DNA from 3 places in the Roseateles sp. SL47 genome. Region 1 is predicted to be linked to each of the others. Evidence: riboswitches for the same ligand, from Rfam matches in the RefSeq annotation. Region 1 holds a riboswitch; each other region holds the start of a gene.

The links. Region 1 has a riboswitch for cobalamin ahead of OU995_RS01625 (energy-coupling factor ABC transporter permease). Riboswitches for the same ligand answer to the same signal wherever they lie in the genome.
Region 2: another riboswitch for cobalamin. It lies ahead of OU995_RS27085 (TonB-dependent receptor plug domain-containing protein); the one in region 1 lies ahead of OU995_RS01625 (energy-coupling factor ABC transporter permease).
Region 3: another riboswitch for cobalamin. It lies ahead of OU995_RS19205 (TonB-dependent receptor); the one in region 1 lies ahead of OU995_RS01625 (energy-coupling factor ABC transporter permease).

Annotation. Positions count from the first base shown of each region.
Region 1 covers NZ_CP113068.1:401,694-407,061, forward strand. The annotation lists gene OU995_RS01615 (PEP-CTERM sorting domain-containing protein) at 1-400, shown strand, start outside; gene OU995_RS01620 (phosphocholine-specific phospholipase C) at 418-2,628, shown strand; cobalamin riboswitch at 2,659-2,877, shown strand; gene OU995_RS01625 (energy-coupling factor ABC transporter permease) at 3,007-3,687, shown strand; gene OU995_RS01630 (energy-coupling factor ABC transporter substrate-binding protein) at 3,684-4,232, shown strand; gene OU995_RS01635 (CbiQ family ECF transporter T component) at 4,222-4,992, shown strand; gene OU995_RS01640 (energy-coupling factor ABC transporter ATP-binding protein) at 4,989-5,368, shown strand, end outside.
Region 2 covers NZ_CP113068.1:6,293,133-6,298,500, reverse strand. The annotation lists gene OU995_RS27095 (ABC transporter substrate-binding protein) at 1-131, opposite strand, end outside; gene cobU (bifunctional adenosylcobinamide kinase/adenosylcobinamide-phosphate guanylyltransferase) at 320-877, opposite strand; gene OU995_RS27085 (TonB-dependent receptor plug domain-containing protein) at 944-2,680, opposite strand; gene OU995_RS27080 (hypothetical protein) at 2,697-2,978, shown strand; cobalamin riboswitch at 3,133-3,442, opposite strand; gene OU995_RS27075 (hypothetical protein) at 3,526-4,167, opposite strand; partial or broken gene pth (aminoacyl-tRNA hydrolase) at 4,490-5,104, opposite strand; gene OU995_RS27065 (50S ribosomal protein L25/general stress protein Ctc) at 5,206-5,368, opposite strand, start outside.
Region 3 covers NZ_CP113068.1:4,426,063-4,431,430, forward strand. The annotation lists gene OU995_RS19200 (CPBP family intramembrane glutamic endopeptidase) at 1-250, shown strand, start outside; gene OU995_RS19205 (TonB-dependent receptor) at 287-2,479, opposite strand; cobalamin riboswitch at 2,596-2,847, opposite strand; gene OU995_RS19210 (hypothetical protein) at 3,016-4,896, shown strand; gene OU995_RS27505 (methyl-accepting chemotaxis protein) at 5,189-5,368, shown strand, end outside.

The DNA of each region.
Region 1 (5,368 bases):
TGAACAAGCGCCGTTTGCGGCCCATTCCGGCGACCGCCGCGCCACCCTGGGCTGGGACGGCGGCGCCGACACCAGCGCGGTCCGCTTCCAGACCGCCAGCAGCTTCGCCGGGGCCTGGTTCGCCGGTTATGAGGGCGTGTCCGTCACCATCGACCTCTACAGCGGCGGCACCCTGGTGGCCAGCACGGCCACGCTGGACCTGAGCGCCTCGCCGGTGTTCCTCGCCTCCAGCTACAGCGGCCTGTTGGACCGCCTGGTCTTCCGCAGCAACGACCCGGCCAACTTCGTGATGGACGACCTGACCTTCACCGCCGCCGTGCCGGAACCTTCCACCGCCGTGCTGAGCCTGGCCGGCCTCGGGCTGGTCGGTTTTGTCGCCCGCCGCCGTCGCCACGCCTGAGCCCAAGGAGCCCTGCCATGTCCCATTCCGATTCGCCCTCCCCATCCGCCGCGCGTCGGCAGTTTCTGCGCGCCATGGCCGGCACGGCCGGCGCCACCGCCGCCCTGGCCAGCTTTCCGCCCGCCATTGCACGCGCCCTCTCCATCCCCGCAGCCCGCCGCACCGGCACCATCCGGGATGTGGAGCACATCGTCATCCTGACGCAGGAGAACCGGTCGTTTGACCATTACTTCGGCACGCTCAACGGCGTGCGTGGTTTTGCCGATCCGTTCCCGATCCCGGTCGCGGATCAACCGGCCGCCGGCATCGTCGGCAAGACCGTCTGGACGCAACCCACCGTGGCCGGCACCGCCGTGCCGGCGATTGCGCCCTTCCACCTCAACACCACCCAGAACTTTTCGGTGATGCGGGTGAGCGGCACGCCCCACTCCTGGACCGATGCCCAGGCTGCCTGGGACCAGGGCCGCATGAATGCCTGGCCGCGCGCCAAGCAGAACCATTCGATGGGGCATTACCAGTCGGCCGACCTGCCCTTCCAGTACGCGCTGGCGAATGCCTTCACGCTCTGCGACGCCTACCACTGCGCCACACAGACGGGCACCAACACCAACCGGCTCTTTCTCTGGACCGGCACCAATGACCCGCTGCGCAAAGGCAATGGCCCGTCCACCGACAACAGCCACGATTGGTTCAACGCCAATCCCGCCGATGACTACACCTGGACGACCTATCCCGAGCGTCTGCAGGCCGCCGGCATCAGCTGGCAGGTCTACCAGAACATGGACGACAACTTCACGGACAACTCGCTGGCCGGCTTCAAGGTCTTCCGCGACGGTTGGTATCAGCGCCCGGGATATTCACAGGCCCTGAAAGACCGCGGCATTTCCACGCGCGACCTGGACCTGCTGCGCGAGGACGTGCTGAACAACCGCCTGCCGCAGGTGTCGTGGATCGTGGCCACCGCCGAGGGTTCCGAGCATCCCGGCCCGTCCAGCCCCGCCCAGGGCGCGGACTACACCGCCAAGGTGCTGGATGCGCTGACCGCCAATCCGGAGGTCTGGAGCAAGACCGTGCTGTTCGTCAACTTCGATGAAAACGACGGCTTCTTCGACCATGTGCCGCCCCCGGCCGCACCGTCGTATGTGGCCTGGGATGCGGACCCCGCCAAGGCCCTGCTCGCGGGTGCCTCCACGGTGGACACGACCGGTGAGTACCACGAGATTCTGAATGGCTCCGCACCGCAGACCCTGCACCGCCCCTACGGCATGGGCCCGCGTGTGCCGATGTATGTGATCTCACCCTGGAGCAAGGGTGGCTGGGTGAACTCCCAGGTGGCGGACCACACCTCCTTCCTGCGCTTTGTGGAGGCCCGCTTCGGCGTGATGGAGCCCAACATCAGCGCCTGGCGCCGCGCCGTGGCCGGTGACCTGACCTCCTGCTTCAACTTCGCCGACCCGGAGGACAGCGAATTCTTCTCCAAGCTGCCCACCACCATCGCACTGGCAAACCGGGCCCGCGCGCTGCCCGGCACCACCACCCCGGTCCTTCCCGGCAGCGTGGTTGCACCGAGCCAGGCCACGGGTGTGCGGCCCGCACGGCCACTGCCTTATGACCTGCAGGTCAGCGCCCGGATTGCACCGGCCGCCGCGCTGGGGGCCTCCACCGTCGCTCTGAACTTCGAGAACACCGGCCGCGCCGCTGCGGTGTTCCATGTGTACGACCGCCTGCGTCTCCCGGAGCTGCCACGCCGCTACACGGTGGAACCGGGCAAGCAGCTCACCGGCAGCTTCACGCCGGCCAGCAGTGGTGCCTACGACCTGTGGGTGATGGGCCCCAACGGCTTCCATCGCCACCTGGCAGGCAATGCCCGACGCGCGGCCGCCGCCGGCCAGCCCAACCCGGATGTGGGAGCCCGCGCCGAGCCGGCCAGCGGTGAACTGGTGCTCACGCTCACCAACACCGGCCCGGTGGCTGCCAGCTTCACCCTGGTACACAACAAGTACCGGCAAGTCCCGGCGCAGACGGTGAATGTGCCGTCACGCAGCAGCAGCGTACTGCGGATTCCGGTGTCCACCAGCGCCCACTGGTATGACGTCTCGGTGCGTGTGGGCGGCCAGGCGGACTTCCTGCGCCGCTTTGCGGGCCACATCGAGACCGGCCAGCCGTCAGTGTCGGACCCGGCCATGGAAGGTGCGGCGGTGACCGAGCAATTCCGCGTCGCGGGTTGATCGAGATGCCCGCCACCGCCCGAAGCGGTTAACATCCGCCTCGCCTTGGGTGCGTTCTTTCCGATGGGGAAGAGCGTTAAACGGGAAACCGGTGACGTGGTGGGATCGCAAGGCCCCACCACCAGTCCGGTGCAGCCCCCGCTGCTGTAAGCCAGACGAACCTGCATACCAGCCACTGTGAATGTCACGGGAAGGCGCAGGCAAGGATGACGGCGAGCCAGAATACCGGCCCGATGGCGAGATGTCAGCACCATTCCCCGGGGCGAGGGAAGCCGCTGTCGGTACCGCACCGCCCTTGATGGCCTTGTGGTTGCTGATGTTGCCGCCGTAGCTCCCGTGATTGGTGTCGAGTTTGAACCATTCGACGGGAGGTATCGAATGCACATCATGGAGGGCTTCCTGCCTTTCAAGCATGCGCTTGCGTGGACGGTGGCGTCCGCACCCTTTCTGGCCTGGGGCCTGGCCTCCATGGGCCGCCGCCTGCGCGCCCATCCCGAGCACCGCATGCTGCTCGGCGTCAGTGCCGCGTTTGCCTTCCTGCTGTCGGCGCTGAAGCTGCCTTCGGTCACCGGCAGTTGTTCGCATCCCACCGGCGTGGGGTTGGGGGCCCTGCTGTTCGGGCCTGCGGCCATGGTGCCGGTGGGGTTTGTGGTGCTGCTGTTCCAGGCCCTGCTGCTGGCGCATGGCGGCTTGACCACGCTCGGGGCGAATGTTTTTTCGATGGCCATCGTGGGGCCCTTTGTGGCGTACGGTGTGTTCCGCCTGGGCTGTGCGCTGGGGATGGGGCGCAGCCTGTGCGTCTTCCTGGCGGCCTGCCTGGGGGACCTCGCCACCTATGTCACCACGTCGCTGCAACTGGCGCTGGCATTTCCGGACCCGGTGGGCGGTGTGCTGCTGTCCTTCGAAAAATTCGCCGGCATCTTTGCGCTGACCCAGCTGCCGCTGGCCATCACCGAAGGGCTGTTGACGGTGTTGGTCGTGAATGCCATGGCGCAATTCAATGCGCGTGAGCTGCGGCTCATGCCGGTGCTGGCCCATGCGCGGAGGGCGGCACCATGAGCCAGCGCATCCGCCCACCGATATCGGATGGCGTGAGTGAGACGATGAGCGAGGCGCCGGCCACCCCAATGAGCCGGGTCGCGACCTGGACGATGTGGGCAGCGGTGCTTGCACTGACGGCGCTCCCACTGATGTGGGTGAGCAAGGCTCCGGCGAATGCCAGCGGCGCGGAAGGGGAGCTGTTTGAAGGGGCGGACAGCCGTGCCCAGCAAGCCATCACGCAGATCGCACCGGATTACAAACCCTGGTTCAGCCCGGTGCTGGAACCGTCCAGCAATGAAATCGCGTCCTTGCTGTTTGCGTTGCAGGCGGCAGCGGGCGCCGGGGTGATCGGTTATTGGTTGGGTCTGTCGCGGGCACGTGCGGCGGCGGCAAAGGCTGCCACTGCTGGCCATGTGGTGGGTACGGCCACCGCTACGGACAATACGGCAGATGCGGTCGATGCCGCAGCGGAGCTGCGCATCTCCGTGGCCCATGACCGGCGGCCCGATGTCGACGCTGAAGGAATGCCCTCGCCCACTCAGAACGGTCGCCGTGAGCATTGAGCGTCTGGCCTATGCCAGCCGGTGGCGCCCCCTGGCGCCGTCGGCCAAGGCCCTGTTCTGTGGCGGCGCCATGGCGGCGGCCTGGCTGGCTGCGTCCCCTTGGACCACCCTCGCGCTCGCGGGTCTGATGGCCACACTCACTGTGGTGGCGGCGGGCGTTCCGATGCAGGCCTATCTGAAAGTGGCGCTGGCGCCGCTGGGCTTTCTGTGCATCTCCTGCCTGACGATGCTGGTGACGCTGGCTCCTGGGAACAGCGGTCTGCATTGGCGGCTCGCGCCCGAGTTGCTGCCTCAGGTGGCCATGATTGTCAGCCGTGCCGCAGCCTTGTGCACCACCCTGCTGCTGCTGGTCCTCACCACGCCGCTGGGCGATCTGCTGGGGCTGCTGCGCCGGCTGCATGTGCCGGCCCTGCTGCTGGATCTGATGGCCCTGGCCTACCGCATGCAGGCGGTGCTGGCCGAAGCGATGCAGGACGGCCTGACCGCGCAGCGTGCGCGGCTCGGTTATGGCGGACGCCGTCAGGCCTTGCGATCCAGCGCACTGCTGATCAGCCGGATGGCGGTGCAGATCTGGGCCCGCGCCAGTGCGCTGCAGGCGGCTGCGGATGCCCGCAACTTCAATGGCGAACTCCGTGTGCTGCCCGCCAGCTATCCGCGCTGGCGGCTGCAATGCGCCGTCGCCGTGCTGGGTGGATTGGTGTTGATCGCGGGCGCGGCGTGGGTCGGTGCCGCAGGCGCCGGCAGCGGGAGCGCCGCATGAATCCGCTGATCGAGCTGGTGTCCGCCACCTATCTGTATCCCGACGGCACGGCCGGGCTGCGTGACTGCAGCCTCGCCTTGCGTGCGGGTAGCCGCAACGCGTTGCTGGGCCCCAATGGCGCGGGCAAGACCACCCTGATGCAGCACCTCAACGGTCTGCTGAAACCCGATGCTGGCCGCTTGTGCTGGCAAGGCCGGGGCGTCGACCATGGCCGTGAAGGGCTGCGCGCGCTGCGCCAGCAGGTCGGTCTGGTCTTCCAGAATCCGGACCGCCAGTTGTTCGCGGCGCATGTGGAAGAGGACGTGTCCTTCGGCCCGCTCAACCTCGGATTGAAGGAGCGGGAGGTCCGCGAGCGCGTCTCCGAGGCCTTGCACGC
Region 2 (5,368 bases), 500 kb from region 1:
ACGGTGCTGCCGCGATCGTCCTTGAGGGTGATGGGCGCGGCGTGGACGGCGGTGCCGACCAGGCAGGCGAGGACCCCTGTCAGCGCAACTGGCGTCGCCTGGGTGATCCACTGCGGGATGCGCTGAGTCATGCGCTGACTGATCCGAGGGCTCACCCGCTGACGAATCCGCTCATCGATCGACTGAGAAATTGGTGGAAGGAGCACGAGTCGGAAGGCCCGTTGGAGCATCCCTCGGAGCACCTGTGCAATCCCATGGGGCCGCACCCCGGCGCAGGCCGGGATCGATGTCGCCATCATCGGCCAATCACACAAACGCTTCATTCCTTGTCCTTCACCACCGGCCGTGTCCAAGGCTGGCCGGCCACCATCAGGGTCAGTTCGGCGCACTGGCGTGCCACCAGCTGGTTGAGGCGGCCGAGTTCATCCACATAGGCCCGCACCTCACGCCCCATGGGCATCACACCCCAGCCCACTTCGTTGGAGACAAAAATCACCGGCGAAGACAGGGAGGGCAGCAACTGCTGCAAGGCGGCGCATTCGGTGCGCCAGTCCTCCAGGCGCGGCTCGCCGGTCATCGGCATCAGCCAGTTGGTGAGCCACAGCGTCAGGCAGTCCACCACCAACAGGCGACGGGGAGAGGCGTGCTGCCGCAGGGCCTCGCTCAACTGCAAGGGCTCCTCCAGCGTTTCAAAGCCCTTGGGCCGCTCCGCCTGATGGTGTGCGATGCGCTGCCGCATCTCCTCGTCATGGGCCAATGCGGTGGCGATGATGCTGACCTGGTGACCGGGCGTGGCCAGCCACCGTTGCGCCAGCCGCTCGGCCTGCCGCGACTTGCCGCTGCGCTGGCCGCCGACGATGAGCTGATGTGCCGCCATGAGAGAGGTCCTTGGGCTTACCGCTGTCGGGCCGGAATCCGGCACGGTGCAGTGGGGATGTGGAAGTCAGAACGAAGGCGCATACCGAAGGGTCAGCATCCAGGTGCGTGGCGCCTGGGCGTAGTAGGTGGTTGTCTGGTAGCTGCGGTTGAAGGCATTGTCGATGTTCAACTGCACCCGCCAGTCCCGGGTGATGCTGCGTTGCACGTCGAGATTCACGAGCCCATATCCGCCCAGACGCGTCTTGTTGGTGGCGTCATTCCAGCGCTTACCGGACGCCTGCAAGGTCGCGCCCAGGGTCCATGCGGCCAGTTGGGTGTCGGCCCGCAGGCTGCCGAAGCGGCGTGCGCGGCGGATGAGGGTGTTGCCGGTGCTGTCGTCGGTCGGGTCGCTGAAATCCAGATGTCCGCTGAGATGCACCATGCCGAGCTGGGCGCCGGCCTTCAGGCTGGTGCCACGCAGCGTGGCGCGGGAGACGTTGCCATAACAGCCGGTGCTCGAGGGGCAGGTGCCGGCCGCACCAAAGGCGATCAGGTCGCGCACCTTGTTGCGGTAGGTGGTGATGCCGAGGTCGTAACGGTCGTCGGACCAGTGAAGGCCCAGTTCCCCGCTGTGGGCCCGCTCGGGACGCAGGGCCTCCACGCCGGGCTGGCTGAGGTCCGGACCATAGATGCTGCCGCGCTGGTAGAGCGTGGGCGCGCGGAAGGCGTTGCCGGCCGAAGCGGTGGCCCGCCAGCCGGCGCCCAACCGATAACCCGCCGCCAGCGTGCCGGTGTTGGCGCCGCCGAACTGCTGGTCATCGTCATGCCGGCCATGCACCTGCAGGCTGGCGGCGCCTGCGGTGAGCAGATAGCTCAGGCCTACGGCGTTGTCGCTGCGGGTGTCCTTGCCCTGGCGGACCAGACTGCCGTTGACCAAACGGTCTTCACGCCGTTCCAGCAGGGCGTTGATCTGCTGATGCTCGTCCAGCCGGTAGAAGCTCTGCAGTGTGGCGGTGCGCAGCCGGGTCTGGGTGAGGTAGAGGGACGTCGGCTTGGTTTCAAGCTCGGAACGGGATTCGGACAGGCTCAGCTCGGTGGAGAGGGCGGTCGACCATTGCCCGGTCCAGGCCAGGCGGCCGGCTTCGGTGGTGGTGATGTTGCGGTCGTCCGCCGTTTTGCTGGCGTCGTAAGCGCTGTTGGTGCGGCTCTTGAAGGCCACGGCCTCCAGGCGATGGTCGGCGCTGAGTTGTCCGCCCAGCCGCAGGCTGCCGCTGTAGTTGCGCCAGCCGTCCTTGTCCGGATTGGAGCTGCTGGTGCCGGTGCGTACATAGTTGTTGAAGCCGGTGCCGCGGTCCACCGCCAGGGTGGCGGCATAGTCGAACTGGCGGGTGCCCCCGGTGATGCTGGCATCCGCTCGGCTGGTGCCCAGGTTGCCGGCACCGATGCCCAGTTCCACCTGCGTGCGGCCATTGCCGCGGCGGGTGAAGATCTGCACCACGCCGCCGATGGCGTCGGAGCCATACAAGGCGCTGGCGGGGCCCTTGAGTACTTCGACCCGGTCGATCTGAGACAGGGGAATGTTCTGCCAGTCCGCGCCGCCGGTGGATTGGGAGTCGATGCGTACGCCGTCGATCAACACCACGGTGTGACGGGTTTCGGCGCCGCGCACAAAGAGGCTGGTGTTGGCGCCAGCGCTGCCGTTGCGGGTCATTTCTATGCCGGCCACATTGCGCAGCAGATCCGGCAGGCTTCCATAGCCCTGCTTCTCGATGTCGGCGCGGCTGATCAGGGTCAGGTCCCCCAGCACATCGGCCAGGCGCATGGGGCTTCGGGAGCCGGTGACGGTGACTTCGTCGAGCTTGTGGGACGGCGATGCAAGCGGCAAGGTGGTGTTCGTGGAGCGGGAGGCGTTCGCGGCGACGTCGGTCGGTGTGGCGTCAACAGCTGCTGTCGTAGCAACGGTGGGAGCCGAAATGGAGGCGGCAGTAGAAGCAGCAGTTGAAGTAGCAGTGGAAGCAGCCGAGGAAGCGGCATTAGAAGCCGCATTAGAAGCCGCTGTCGAAACAGCCGAGGTGGCTACCGCAGAAGCTGCAGCAGACGTGTCAGCGGCGAGCGCATGAGCGGCCAGCGTGCAGCCCAGTGTGAGAGGGGCAAGCGCAAGCAGCGAGCGGGCGCGGGGCCGGACGCTCAGGAAACAGCGGGACATGTAGGCAATCAGCAGGCGATACGGACGCCAGCTTCCCCGCAGGCACCCGTGACACGGCCAGCCGCTTGCGCAACTGGCCTCCTGTTGGCCGGTATCCGGGCTGGTGGCGCGATGCCTGCGTCCTTCCCAGTGCGAGCACCAGTGGACATGAGGACAGACAGTGCCGGAGGCTGAGCACAGACCCGCGTCGGGCCAGAGGCCCCGTCATCAAGAAAGGGCGGCCACAACGCGTGCCTGTGATCGGCAGGGCCGGCGGCCACTTACCGTTGCGGGGACAGCTCAGGTTGGCTGACGCTCCGATGGAGCATCGGCTTCCTGATTCCCGTTTAACTGCACAGGCGCAATGCCTGCACGAGCACCAACAAGGCGCATTCTAACGGGCAGGGGGTCGGGGCTGGACAGTGGCAGAGGAATAGGAAGAGGCAGAGGCAGAGGCAGAGGTAGAGGCTTGGGACCGGGTGCTACGGTGCTTGGCCCTCCGCCAGTGCCTCGGGATTTTTGGGTCGCCTTGGGCTCTTGGGTGCCTTGGGTTTGCTGGCGCCAACTGACTGCTTGGGCGGGTCGGACGCCTGAGCCCCGTTTTGCGACTCCTGGGTCTTGGGAGCTTTTGGTGCCTTGGGGGCTTTAGACTCCTTAGGCTCTTTGGGCTCTTTGGGCTCTTTGGGCTCTTTGGGCGGCTTCGGCTGCTTTGGGGGCTTCGGCGCTGCCGGCCCCTTCGGCGGCTTGGGCTTGGGTTTGTCCCGCGCCTGACGCGACGCTGGTTCAGCGCTGGGCCGCAAGGTGCTCAGCCCGTTGATGCCCGCCGCCCCCGTGCGCGCCTGCGCATCGGATTTCTCCCGGGCCCGCTGCAGCGTGTCCAGGTCTCTGGCTTCCTGCTGAGTGCGCTGACGAGCCGCACGCACTTGATCGGGCGTGACCGTGTCTTCCGGCAGATCAACCGCGCTGCCAGCCGCACCGGCCGGGCAGGGGGTGTCGCGCAAGTCCTGGCCTTTGGGGCCGCAGCGGTAGTAGCGTTGGGTCCGGTCCTGCGCCCACCCCGCCCCTGGTGCGCCCAGCAAGGCTGCGGACAGCAGGGCGGTCAGGAAGAGACGGGTGGGGCGCATGGCGTCAGACGCTGTGTGGGCCTGGCTTTTCGCCCCGGTGGTCGCCCCGGTGGTCGGCCTGGTGCTCGGCCTGGCTGTCGGCTTGGTTTTCGGCTTGGCTCTGGGCTTGGCTTTGAGCCTGGCTTTCGGCCTGGTGGCCGGCCATGTGGTCACCCTTGTTGTTGACCTTGGGGTCGCCCTTATGGTCGCCCTTATGGTCGTCCGATGCCTGACCAGTATGGGATCCCCTCGCGGCGCCGAGCGCCTTGTCCCCCCCCGATGCCTTCTCAGCCGCTGATGCTTGGCTGGTGTCCGAGCCCTTGCCAGCGCCAGATTCCTTGCCAGCGCCCGGTTCCGGCCGCGGCGGCTTCGGCCGCGGCGGTTTGGCATGGATCTTGGTGAGCGCCTTGGCCAACTCGCCTTGCAGCATGTAGGGCAGCGCCTCCATGGACTTGCCGATGCAGTCGTCGATCAACTGCCGTTCGGCCAGCGGGGGCTTGCGCAGCACATAGTTGGCCACCTCTGCCTTGTGGCCCGGATGACCGATGCCCAGCCGCAGGCGCCAGAAGTTGGGCGAGCCCAGTTGCGCCTGCATGTCCTTCAAGCCGTTGTGGCCCCCGTTGCCGCCGCCTTGCTTGAACTTCATCTCGCCCGGGGGGATGTCCAGCTCGTCATGGATGGCGAGGATCTGCTCGGGGGCGATCTTGAAGAATCGGGCCAAGGCCGCCACCGACTTGCCCGACAGATTCATGTAGGTCATCGGTTGCAGCAGCCAGATGGGACCGGCCGCGCCCGGCGCGTTGTTCACCCGGGCCACCAGGCCGTGGTAGTTGCGGTCCGCCTGCAGCGTGGCCCCGAGGCCGCGTGCCAGCGTGTCGATCCACCAGAACCCGGCGTTGTGGCGGGTGTCTTCGTATTCGGTGCCGGGATTGCCCAGGCCAACAAAGAGTCGAATCATGGGGTGATTATCGAGTGGAGCGGGCATGAAAAAGGCCCCGCTGAGCGGGGCCTCTGCTGCCCTCTGAAGAGGGCGTTCCCTTGGGGGGAACCGCAAGAAGATTACTTCTTCTTCTTGCCCTTGGCTTCCGGAGCCGGAGCTGCGGCGACCACGATCTCTTCCACCACCGGCGGCACCGGCGTGGCGATCACGGGGTTCGGCTTGCCGTGGGTGACGATCTTGATGTGGTTGGCCAGCTTCAGGTCGTTCACGTGCACCGAGTGA
Region 3 (5,368 bases), 2.4 Mb from region 1:
CTTCTTCCTCGGCCTGCTGCTGGGGCTGCTGTATGAACGGGGCCGTTCTTTGCTGCCCTGCATGGCATTACACGCCGCGCTCAACACCAGCGTCTATCTGTTGAGCAGTGGCACCGACACATCGGCTGCAGACGACTCTGCTGGCAGCACGTCTCTCACGTGGCTGGTTGCGCTGTTGCTGGCCGCCGCAGGGGCTTTCGCACTGCAGAAGGTACTGCGCTTGTGGAGCCCGCCCAGGCAGGCTGCTTGAGCGTGCCCGGGCCGGTGCGTCCGTACACGGCGTGAGTCAGAAGCTGCGGCGCAGGGTCAGCCGCAGCGTGCGCGGCTCAGCCGGATGCACATGCCGATCCGCCACCGGCGCCGCTTCCCCCGGCAGTCGAGACTCATAGAAGTATTCGATGTCGTTGACCTTCCGATCCATCAGGTTGAACACGTCCAGCGACACCTCCGTCTTGGGGCCAAAGCGTCGGCTGACACGCAGATTGGTCGTCAGTGACGAGTGGGAGCGTACGCTGTTGTCCTCCACCAGCGCGGCGCTGCCAAGATAGCGCCAGTTCAAGCTGGTGGACCAGGGGCCCAACTCGCTCAGGGTGAATCCCAGAGTGGCCACCTGATCGACCGCATTCGGGATGCGATTGCCGGCAGGGTCGGCATCGGCAAAACGGGCATGCGTCCAGGCGAAGTCCGCGTCAATCAACAGCCAGGGCACCGGCACATAACGGTTGTTCCATTCAATCCCCCGTCGCCGGCTGGGGCGATTGGCCTCGGTCGCGCCTGCGTCCCCCACATAGACAAGCTCTGAATCGAAGTCGAGCTTCCACAGCGCCAGGGAGCTTTGCAAGCCCGGCCACCATTCGCTGCGCAGCCCCAGTTCATAGCCCCGGGCTTTCACCAGTCCCGGTGCGGGATCCACAGCCGCCGTCACGCCGCGGGCATCGTTGCTATGGAATCCGCGCCCCGCGTTCAGAAAGACCTCGGTGCGAGCCCAGGGCCCCAGCACCAGTGAGAATTTCGGAGAGGCCAGCGTCTGGCGCGCACTACCAGCAGCGGCGTCACCAGCAGCGGCGTCACCAGCAGCGGCGTCACCAGCAGCGGCGTCACCGGCGATCGGGGTCACCCGGAACCGCCCCTGGTCCGCCCGGACCCCCACCACCATGCGGGCCCAGGGCGACAGCTCCAGGCTCGTCTGTCCGTAGAGGCCCACAAGCGTCTCGCGGATCCGGTCTTCGCGGGTGACTTCGGTGACCACACGCTCCTCGGTCTGGAACAGGCCCACCCGGGCGCGGTCCTGGCGCACCTGCAGCCCCACTTCGGTCCGGGCTGGCCAGTGGCCCAGCGTGTGGTCCACAGCATGGCTGGCCCGCAGCCCATACACCTGGCGGTCATCCTGCTGGGAAGACTGATCGCCGGTCTCGGGCCGCTCCAGCGCGTAGGTGAAGTTGGAGAACAGGGCCAGTTCATAGTCCATGGCGTAAACCGCCACCTGGCTGCGTTGGCCCTCTTCATCGTGCACCCACTCCGCCGACAGGCTGGTCCGCCGCGTGCGACCTCCATCACTCGGGTCGACAGCATCAAACCGGCCAAACGGACGCCCCTGCCAGGTGCCGGCATCGATAAGGCGCTGCGGCACCTGGTCGGTCGAGCGCCAGTCCGCGTGATAGTCCATCAGGCTGACGCTCCAGCGATCAAGCCCTGCACGGCGGGACAGACTCAGCACGAGGTTGCGCCGATTCAGGTCTTCCGCGAGTGTCCAGGGGCCGTCATTGCGCATCAGCTCCACCGCCCCCAGCCACTGGACACCCGCCCCCAGGTCAGCGGAGCCTGCCGCCAGGCCCCTTCGATAGCCCCCCTCCCCGCCGGCCAGCGAAACCATGGGAGCCTCCATCCGCTGTTGATAGACGATGTCCGCCGACCCGGCCGCTGCGAAGTCACCATTGGGCGCGAAATACGGGCCTTTCCGATAGTCGATGTGATCCACCAGTTCGGGAATCAGGAAGTTCAGATCGGAATATCCCTGCCCATGCGCATGGCTGGGGATGTTGACCGGCACGCCATTCACCGTGGTGGCGAAGTCGGTGCCGTGATCCAGATTGAAACCGCGCAGAAAGTACTGGTTGGCTTTGCCGTCTCCGCTGTGCTGGGTCACCATCAGCCCAGGCACGAACTCCAGAATTTCCCCCGGCCGCAGCGCGGGCCGGCTTTTGAGCAATTCAGCGCGGATGGTCCCCTGGGAGGCCGCATCGGAGCTGCCGATGCCGTTGTCGTAGTGGCGCCCCTGGATTTGCACCGTCTCCAGGCGTTTCTGCACCGTTGTGTCGGCGCTGGAGGTCGCCGGGCTGTCCGCTTCGGGCTCGGCCCAGGCACAGGCGCTGGTGAGGAGCAGGCCGGCCAGCACGCTGGGGCGAATGCGCACGCCATGAGGGGCTTTCGCAGCGTGAGCCCACGGGGAGATCCGTGGCAGTGTCTTCAGTCTCGTCATTCTCATCATTCCTTCCACCTGCGTCCCCGCAGGCGTGTCGGTGCTGATGCTGAGAAATGAGCGCGACCCGGGCTGCGCATGGGGCGCGCAGCCTCGACGGCGCGCCGCACCCCGCAGCATCCGGAGCAGTCGCAGGCCGGTATCCGGGCTCGCGGCTTGAGTCCGTTGCACCCAGGCAATCAGACCCTGCGCCCTGACCTTCCCAGGCCGTGAGGCCCAGTGGCTACCGGTGATGGACACCGATCTGAGGACGCTTTCAACCGCCGACCGTTGCGGGGGCAGCACAGGCATTGCACTACAGCGTGCGCACCTGTTTCCCGTTTAACCCGACCGGCCAGCGGTCAAGCACCTTCGACTGAAAGACGCCGACCGCCCCTTCAAAGGGCACCGTCGGCGGATGCGGAGTGTAAGCGAGCCTTCATCTCCCCCATCCATGGGCCCTGGACAGCAAGACAGGCGACAAGTTCAGCATTTTTCCGATTCCATGGCAGTCAAAACGCCGGGATATTGGGGGGCGCGTATCCACTGAGGTCGACATGACGAGCACCTACACCGCCACAGCCGCCATCACCCCCACCCCGCCCCTGTCAGTGGGCCAATTCATACCCAGCGACACCCCCAGGCCGGGCGTGGGCCTCTGCCTGTCCGGAGGCGGTTCGCGGGCCTGCTGCGCGGCCATGGGACAGCTGCGGGCCCTCTCCCATCTTCAGCTCAACGGGGCAAGCCTCCTGTCCCAGGTAACGGCCCTCTCCTGTGTCTCCGGTGGTTCCTGGCTAGGCGTGCCCTACGCGTTCCTGCCCGCCGACGGCACCAGTGACCGCGATTTCCTGGGGGTTTACAACGCCAACCAGTCCGCCCTGAATCCCATCGATCTTGGCGACATCGCACCGGGCAATGCGGGCTATGCCATGACCTCGGAGATGTTCTCGGTCGAGGGCATCGCACTCACGGCGCTGGAGCTTTATGCCCTGTCCCGCTGGGAGGATCCCGCCAATCCCCTGCCCGCCAACCTCCTGTGGCAGGTGGTGATTGCCAGCCACATTCTTCACCCTCAACAACTGGCCTCCAGTGGCGAGAACTACGCGCCGAACGACACCTTCACGGCGAATGAAGCGTCGCTGGCGCGAATCCGGGAAAACAATCCAGCATTGGCCAACACCACCACCTACACGTTTGCATCCGGGGCTGGACGAACCCAGCGGCCGTTCCTGATCTGCAACATGGGCATGCTCCAGAACCCGAGCGCGGCGGCCGATGCGCCCTTGATTCCCGTGCAGGCGACCGGATTCTTTGGCGGCGTGGTGGGGCACCCCGATGCCACGGATGCCAACGAGCTCCCGGTGGGTGGTGGTGGCATTGAGACCTTCGCGGTGAACTCCATTTTCCTGGGCAGCCGCAACAACCAGGCGTTGGTGGGGCAGAAACGTCCGTGGTCCTTGACCGACATCATGGGTTGCAGCAGCGCTGCGTTCGCCTTCTACGTCCATGAAAAGATCAAGGAATGGCAGAACGATCGAACCAAGTTCCACACGGATCTGGCCCTGCGCAATCCGCATCTGCATCAGTGGATCGATCAACACCTGCCTGCTCGACATCAGGCCCAGGCCAGGCTCCTGGCCAATGGCCACCCCGACCTCGAAGCGGCGTTGCAGGCGTTGTCGTCGCTGGACGACCTGATCCCTGCCTATGATTCGTGGCCGGTCGCTAGCCCCGCCGCCAACCTGGCCGTGAACCGCTATGCGGATGGCGGCAGCCTGGAGAACACCGGTGTGGCGAGCATGCTGGCCTACAGCGACATCCAGCGCGTCATTGCGTGCGTCAATTCCATGACTGCCCTGGCCGTGGCGGACTACGGCATTCCGGATGGCTCAGGCGGCTGGCTGCCTGGCACCCAGATCAAGGTGGACGATCAGATCCCCCCGCTGTTCGGATTCATGCCCTACAGCAGCACAGGCTCCAAGGACCAATGGGGCTATGTGCCCTATCAGGACGCAGGCCCGCAAGCGAATCCGCAGTTCTCAAAGAACCAGGTGTTCAAGTCAAGTGACTTCGCCGGTTTCCTGACGGGTATCCAGCAGGCGGTCGGCAAGGCCTCATCACCGAACGGCCCGGCCATCTTCCAGCAGCGTCTGGATGTGGTGGAGAACCCCTGGTTCGGTGTGCAGGCGCGGTCTGTTCCGGTCACCGTCGTGTGGGTGTATTTGAACGGCAGCGGGGAGTGGGAAGCGCAATTCGACGGCCATTGGCTCATGCAAGCCTTGATTGCCTGGGAGAAGGAGTCCTCCAGCTTCCCGAACTTCAACACCACCGGTACCCACCTGAGCGCACGGCAGGTCAACCTGCTGGCGCATCTGACGTCTTGGTCGGTGGTCACGGCGGAGCAGAAGAGCGGCATCTTTTCGCAGTTGTTCCGCTAGGGCCTGACTGAACCGGCAGCGCAGGCGGAAGGAACCTGAAGCGTCAGGGTCTCCGGCGCGCGCCGGCGGTCCAGGAGTCTGGGACAAGGCTCACCAGCCCTGGGAAGAGCGCTTTGCGCCCATCCCGCGCGAATCACGCCCGCCGTGAGTGATCCCGGGGTGATGCGCACCCATCCCGGGCGGACGAGCGGCGCGCGATCACCTCCAATCCAGCGTCCGCAACGAGCCTGCGCGGGACCCACGCGCCGCCAGGCGCGCAGCCATCGCCACCTCCCCACTCTCGGAGCAACTCATGAACTGGTTCAAGCGCCTGAAGGTCGGCACGCGACTGACCCTCGGCTTTCTGGTGGTCGCCGCCATCGGCGGCGTGATCGGCGCCGAAGGCGTTCGCGGCACGGCACAGATCAATGACCTGGCCACCCTGATGTACGAGCAAGAAATTGCCGGCATCACCGACACCTCGGAGGCCAAC